3 regions of the Novosphingobium pentaromativorans US6-1 genome follow, and region 3 is predicted to be linked to each of the others. Evidence: riboswitches for the same ligand, from Rfam matches in the RefSeq annotation. Region 3 holds a riboswitch; each other region holds the start of a gene.
What was found. Region 3 has a riboswitch for cobalamin ahead of JI59_RS15090 (TonB-dependent receptor plug domain-containing protein). Riboswitches for the same ligand answer to the same signal wherever they lie in the genome.
Positions count from the first base shown of each region.

Region 1 (2,258 bases), 1.5 Mb from region 3:
TCCTTGTGGCGGCGGTCTTCTTCGGTGAGATTCTCGGTATCGGTCATAACGGTCTGGCCTCTCTCGTGGGTGGCATGCGGCGGGGCGAAGGAGAGTCCGGCAAGTCTGGCATTCACTCGGGTTTCCTCTTCGACGCACGCACGATTGTCGTTTGCCAAGGGATTGCCCGCAGGATGCGAGGCCCTCGTCCGCCCGGTTCATCCCGCCCGCGCGAAGGAACGACGGTAGCGGGCCGGTTTCCTGACTTTCCGGTTCGCCGCGCCTTTCGCCGCCTTCTCGAACAGGGTGTGCCCGTTCAATGGCATAATGGCGATGCGCTCACCGGTCACAGTTGCGGGAGCAGTGCCGTAGATGCGGCGAAGACTTCGCTGCCCGGACTTCCCGATTAAGCCCTTGCGGGCACCCGTTACGGCCTCGCGGATAGGTCAGGGCAAGGCTGCCTGCAAGCATATTGCGCTTGCGAAGGGCATGACTGCGCGATACTTGCCGGGCTGCGACAGGTTCCCCGCAAGGGGATCAAAAGGGAATTCGGGTGCAAGTCCCGGGCTGCCCCTGCAACTGTAAGCGGCGAGCCATCCGGCCATTTCGCCATTGGGACCCCAAGCCGGTCCTGAGAAGGCGGCCGGAGCGGCGCTGACCCGTGAGCCAGGAGACCTGCCTGCCGCAGTCGTTCTTCATCCGGGCAGGGCGCACCGGGTGTTCGAGGGCCTTGCGCAAAGCGGGGTCGTCCCTCGCGCAACGACAGTCATCGTCTTGCCGGTCTCGCTTCCGGCAGGGCTGGAGCCGTTTGCAAGGAGGGAGCGTGAACATGCTCTTGATGTCTATTTGTCGTCCGTGTTCTGGAGCGATGCGTTGATGCTGCGTGCCGTGAAAGCTGAAGCTTCTGTGGTGGTCTGCTCGACCTGCCGCCATTCCGAGACCGAGCGCGAGGATGAGCATGGCAAGCGGGGCGGTGCGCGCCTTGCCTCGGCCATGCGCGAAGTCCAGGCCGAAGAACCGGCCCTGGCGGCGGTCGCCGTGCAGGAAATGCCGTGCCTGTTTGCCTGCAAGCGTTTCTGCACGGTGCATGTCCGCGCGCCGGGCAAGGTCGGTTACGTTCTCGGCGATTTCGCCGCAGACCGCGAGGCCGCGCACGCGATCCTCAGCTATGCTGCGCAACATGCTGAAAGCGAGGAAGGCGTCGTTCCCTACCGCAGCTGGCCGCAGGGCGTGAAAGGTCATTTTATCACGCGTACCCCGCCCGAAGGGTATCTTTGCACATGATCCAGTTCGAAAGCCGGGGGGCTTTCGCGGCTGCCCTTGCCGATCTGCCTGCGGCCAACAAAGTGGCGCTGGCGGCCGCCCAGCTGCGCCAGAACGCTCTGACCAAGCCATTGGGATCGCTTGGCCGTCTCGAAGACATCGCCATCTTCATGGCCTCGTGGCAGGACCGCGAGAGGCCTCGTCTGGATCGTATCCGTGCGGCGATCTTCGCCGGGAATCACGGCATCGCGGCACGTGGCCTCAGCACTTATCCTGCGGAAGTGACAGCCCAGATGGTTGCCAATTTCGCAGCTGGCGGAGCGGCGATCAATGCCATGGCCGATGCCTGCGGCGCGGAACTGGTGATCGTGCCCATCGAGCTGGAAAGGCCGACTGCCGACTTCGTGGAAGAGCCGGCAATGAGCGAAGGCGATTGCCTTGCCGCGATCAATGCCGGTGCCGGAGTCGTCGAAGATGGGCTGGATCTGCTCTTCGTAGGCGAAATGGGCATCGGCAACACGACGCCCGCTGCCGCCCTTTGTGCGCAGTCCTGCAAGGGCGCGGTGGAAGACTGGGTAGGGGCCGGAACCGGGCTCGAGATGGACGGAGTCCTGCGCAAGCGGATTGTCGTCTCGCTGGCGCTTGCCTGTCACGGCCCCGCCTGCAACGATGCCTTCGAAACCCTGCGCCGACTGGGCGGACGGGAAATCGCGGCCATGGCCGGGGCCATCCTGGCCGCGCGGATGAAACGCATTCCGGTCCTTCTCGACGGCTACATCGCATGCGCGTCGATTGCGCCGCTGGTGGCCGACCAGCCGCAGTTCGCGGCGCATTGCCTGGCTGCACACTGTTCCGCGGAAGCGGGCCATCTGCGGCTGCTTGACTGGCTGGGCCTCGAGCCCCTGCTGCGGCTCGGGATGCGCCTTGGCGAGGGGACCGGCGCGGCAGTGGCGACGCAGCTCGTGCGTTCGGCGATTGCCGCGCACAATGGCATGGCGACCTTTGCCGAGGCCAGA
Region 1 covers NZ_CP009291.1:717,959-720,216, forward strand. The annotation lists gene cobO (cob(I)yrinic acid a,c-diamide adenosyltransferase) at 1-116, opposite strand, end outside; cobalamin riboswitch at 214-422, opposite strand; cobalamin riboswitch at 482-676, shown strand; gene JI59_RS03240 (DUF1636 domain-containing protein) at 856-1,263, shown strand; gene cobT (nicotinate-nucleotide--dimethylbenzimidazole phosphoribosyltransferase) at 1,260-2,258, shown strand, end outside.
Region 1: another riboswitch for cobalamin. It lies ahead of JI59_RS03240 (DUF1636 domain-containing protein); the one in region 3 lies ahead of JI59_RS15090 (TonB-dependent receptor plug domain-containing protein).

Region 2 (2,258 bases), 310 kb from region 3:
CGATCCTGCGCCGCCATTTTGCCGGACGCGGCCTGCGCATCGCCGTTGAGCCGGGGGACTACATTGCCAAGGATGCCGGGATGCTCGTGCTTCCCGTGACCGACGTCGAAATCAAGCGCGACACCCGGTTCGTCTTCGTCGGCGGGGGCTTCAATCTCCACCCGGAACCTGCTTTCTACGACCTGCCGTGCGAGCCGGTTCCCTGCCTGCTGCGCGGCGATGGATCGGCGCCGGGCGAGCGGGTGACGATTGCCGGCAATATCAACGAAGCGCTCGATATCTGGGCTGCCGACACGCTCCTTCCGCCCGTTGAGGAGGGGGACTTCATCGCCTTCCTCAATGCCGGGGGATACGGCTCGGCGATGAGTTCCAACCACTGCATGCGCGGCGCCTTTACCGAACGCGCCCTGTAGGCTGCGCGCCGCGCCGGGGCCGCGCGATTGCCGCAAACTTGCGATGGGCACTGCGAAATCGGGGTGTTATCAGCACCTTCGAATCGGTTTTTGCCGATTCCCATTGATCGCGCCGGTGCCCCGTAACAGGGGCTTAATCGGGAATGCGGTGCGGGGAAGGGATTGCCTTTCCCAAGTCCGCGGCTGTCCCTGCAACTGTAAGCGGATAGCGCGATGCACAGGGCTTTTCATGCGCCATGGGCGCCTGGGAAGCAGCCACTGGGCCGAATGCGGCATGCCGCGAAGGGCCTGGGAAGGCGTGCATCAAGCTGTGACCCGCGAGCCAGGAGACCTGCCGGCGTCTGGTCGCTCTTGCCCTGGTCCAGGGGATGGCCGCGGCACGGTGAACTCCGTCTGAGCGACGAACCTGCGGCCGGGGCCGCAGCGGAGCGGCGTGTCGACTGGCCCTGGCGTCCGGTTGCCTGCGCCTTCCGGCCGTTCGCCTGAGCGGTTCGTCCCGGCCTTGTCGCAAGACGCCGGAGGACGATTTCGCATCATGGCTCAATTGCCGCATTCTGTTCGACCCAACCTGCGCCGCCGGATAGGCTGGCTTTTCGGCCCGCTCGTGGCCGCCAATATCGCCGCCTGGATCTGGGCTTTCTCGCTGTTCCACGATCAGCCGCTCATGCTCGGCACGGCCCTGCTGGCATGGGGCCTGGGGCTGCGTCATGCCGTGGACGCGGACCATATCGCGGCCATCGACAACGTGACCCGCAAGCTGATGCAGGACGGTCAGCGCCCGATCGCAGTCGGCTTCTGGTTCGCCATCGGACATTCCGGCATCGTCACCATCGCGGCCATAGCCATTGCCCTGACGACGAGCGCACTGACGCAGTTCGAAAGTCTCAAGCAGGTCGGCGGTCTCGTCGCGACCTCGATCTCGGCGATCTTCCTGTTCTCGATTGCCGCCATGAACCTGATCATCCTGCGCAACGTGTGGAAGACCTTCGCCCATGTCCGTGCCGGGGGCGCCTATGTGGAGGAAGACCTCGACATGCTGCTGGGCAATCGCGGGCTGATGGCGCGCCTTTTCCGGCCGATGTTCCGCCTCATCACCCGCAGCTGGCACATGGCTCCGCTGGGCTTCCTGTTCGGGCTGGGTTTCGACACCGCGACCGAAGTGGCCATCCTGGGCCTTTCGGCGGGGCAGGCGGCGGACGGGCTCTCCATCGGCACGATCCTCGTCCTGCCGGTGCTTTTCGCCGTGGGCATGGCGCTGATCGATACCGCCGACGGCGTCGTCATGCTCGGCGCCTACGAGTGGGCTTTCGTCAAGCCGATCCGCAAGCTCTACTACAACATCACCATCACCCTGATTTCGGCGCTTGTCGCCATCGTCATCGGCGGGATCGAAACGGTCGCCCTGATCGGCGATAAGCTGGGCCTCACCGGCGGCCTGTTCGATATTGCCGGCGAACTGGGAGAGAACTTCAACAGCCTGGGGTTCGGCATCATCGGCCTTTTCGTGCTGTGCTGGCTCGCCAGCTTCGCGATCTACCGCTGGAAGCGCTTCGACGATATCGAAGTGCGCGTCTCGGCATGAGAACCGGTCCTTAGGCGATTGGCTTGGCGGTCGATCTGTTCTAGGGCCTCGCTTCGAAGCACGGATCGATTCTGTGCTTCGAATGATCGCGCCGGTGCCCCGAAAGGGGCTTAATCGGGAATGCGGTGCGGGAAGGTCTCTCCTTCCCAAAACCGCGGCTGTCCCTGCAACTGTGAGCGGATAGCGAGATGCACACGGTTCCCTTCCTCACGCGAAGGGCCGGCCACTGGATGAAGCCGCAAGGCGATCCGGGAAGGCGTGCA
Region 2 covers NZ_CP009291.1:3,536,468-3,538,725, forward strand. The annotation lists gene JI59_RS16645 (diaminopimelate decarboxylase) at 1-413, shown strand, start outside; cobalamin riboswitch at 510-766, shown strand; gene JI59_RS16650 (HoxN/HupN/NixA family nickel/cobalt transporter) at 949-1,995, shown strand; cobalamin riboswitch at 2,071-2,258, shown strand, end outside.
Region 2: another riboswitch for cobalamin. It lies ahead of JI59_RS16650 (HoxN/HupN/NixA family nickel/cobalt transporter); the one in region 3 lies ahead of JI59_RS15090 (TonB-dependent receptor plug domain-containing protein).

Region 3 (2,258 bases):
GAACTTGCGCTGGATCGCCACCGGATCGAGCGTGTCTGCCGCCGCCATGGTGGGCGAAGCGGTGTCGCGGGGGTGCGGTGCGGCTGCCGGTTCGCCGCCCAGGTAGGCGAAGCGGAAGGCGCCCGGGCGGCCCGCCGCGCCATGGAAACTGTAGAAGCGATGCGCCCCGATGGTGCCGAGGTATTCGAGGCTCGCAGCCCAGTAGGGATGGACCTGCACGGTGTGGTAATGCGTCGCCAGGCCGACCGGGGCATAGACGTAGCCCGTCAGCGCGGCGCGGGCGACCTGCATCGCCCGGTCCCAGAAATAGCGCGAAGGTTTGCGTGCGAGCGAGCCGTCGCAGGTGAACGAGAACTGGCAGCCGGTGGAGCGTTCCGATCCTTCGTAGACCACGCCGCACACGGTATTGGGATAGGCCGGGTGGGCCACCCGGTTGAGCACGACCTGCGCAACCGCACGCTGGCCGGCTTCGGCCTCGCTTGCGGCTTCATAGTATATGGCGGCGGTCATGCACTGCAGCGCGCGGGTGCGGTCGATGCCGCTGGCATCGATGGTGAGCGGGCGGGCAGGGGCGCGGGCTTCAGGGGCCGGTGCGTCCGCGTCCCCGGCGTCGGAATGGATGCCTTCGCCCACCTGCAGGGGCGCGGCTTCCTGTTCGAGGTAATAGAAGGCGGAGCCGGGAAAACTCGATCCGGCGCGCTCGAAGGGCATCGGCTCGGGGGTCTGCGCCTCGGCCGTGGCAGCGGCGATGGTGAAGCGGTCCCAGTGTCCCGGTGAGGCGAAGGCGGGCAGGGCGATGGCGGCAAGGCCTGCAGCGGCCACGCTCCAGCGCCGCTGCAGATGGGCGCGGTGCGCATGCCGGTTCCTGCGCCCGCGCTCGAACCGGGCCGCGAAGTCGCGCGGGCGCGCCTCGCTTTCGCCGATCAGGGCCATCAGGGCAGGTGGCTCGGTCACTCGGTTCCTTTCGCTCGCCTTGTCAAAGTGCGCACCGTCAATGTGCGCCACTTCAACGTGCGCCCCGTCAACGTGGCTCGTCGGCGCATCCTGCGCCTAACCCGCCTATCGATCCGGCGCATCCGCTCCGTGGTCGCCGTCCCGAAGCGACACACCGCCGCCTTGTAGCCTTAACCGGTAAACAAACCGGTTGCGCGGGCAGGTACTTGCGCGGCCGTGCTTGCAAAGCCTGCAACACCGCAGTATCCGCCCGGCCACGTCACGGGTTGTCCGGCTTGCCGGACCTAAGAGGGAAGCCGGTTCGATTCCGGCGCTGTCCCCGCAACTGTGACCGGGGAGTTCCGTCCCGATTGGCCACTGGCGTCTTGTCACAAGGATGCCGGGAAGGTGGGGCGGCGCTATGATCCGGGAGCCAGGAGACCTGCCAGTGATGGTCGTTCCGCGCCGGGCGGGTTGGACCGGAATGCAGCGAGTCATGCGCCGTGAAGGCGCGGCCTCAGCCACGAGCGACGCTTCGTTCAGGTTGGAGGTTTGTACGTGAAGTATCTGTATCTGCTCGGCACCGCGCTTGCCGTGTCCACACCCGCTCTTGTTTCCCCCGCTCTTGCCGATGAGGCCGATGTCGCGCCGTTCGTTCCGCTGGGCGACGCGATCACGGTGATCGCGACCGGCAGCGCGCTGCGCGTCGATCAGGCGGGGCAGCCCGTCAGCGTCGTCGGCAGCGAGGAGATCGATTCCATCCAGGGGCCGGACGTCGCCCGCGTGCTGGAGCGCCTGCCGGGCGTGACCTTCAGCCGTAACGGCAGCATCGGCGGGACGACGAGCCTGTTCGTGCGCGGCGCCAATTCCCAGCAGCTTCTGGTGCTGGTCGACGGCCTGCGCGTTGCGGACATTGCCGCGCCCAGCGGCGGGTTCGATTTCGGCAACCTGATGACCGGGCCGGTCGGCAGGGTCGAACTGCTGCGCGGTTCGAACTCGGTCGTCTGGGGATCGGAAGCCATCGGCGGCGTGCTGGCGATCACCAGCCGCGACGTCAACGGCGTCGAGGGCTCGGCAGAGTATGGCGCGCGCGACAGCTTCGACGGGCAGGTTTCGGCCGGGCTTTCCGGCGAGACTTACGGCGTCAACCTCAACGGCGGTTACATGCGCACCGATGGCATCAGCCAGGCGGCGTCCGGTACCGAGGCCGACGGCTTCAGGCAGTGGCGGGCCGGTGGCCGTGCCCACGTCGATCTGGTGCCGGGCCTTACCGCCAGCGTGGTGGGCCGCTTTACCGATGGCACGCTCGACCTCGATGGCTATCC
Region 3 covers NZ_CP009291.1:3,229,214-3,231,471, forward strand. The annotation lists gene JI59_RS15085 (cell wall hydrolase) at 1-1,005, opposite strand, end outside; cobalamin riboswitch at 1,201-1,397, shown strand; gene JI59_RS15090 (TonB-dependent receptor plug domain-containing protein) at 1,492-2,258, shown strand, end outside.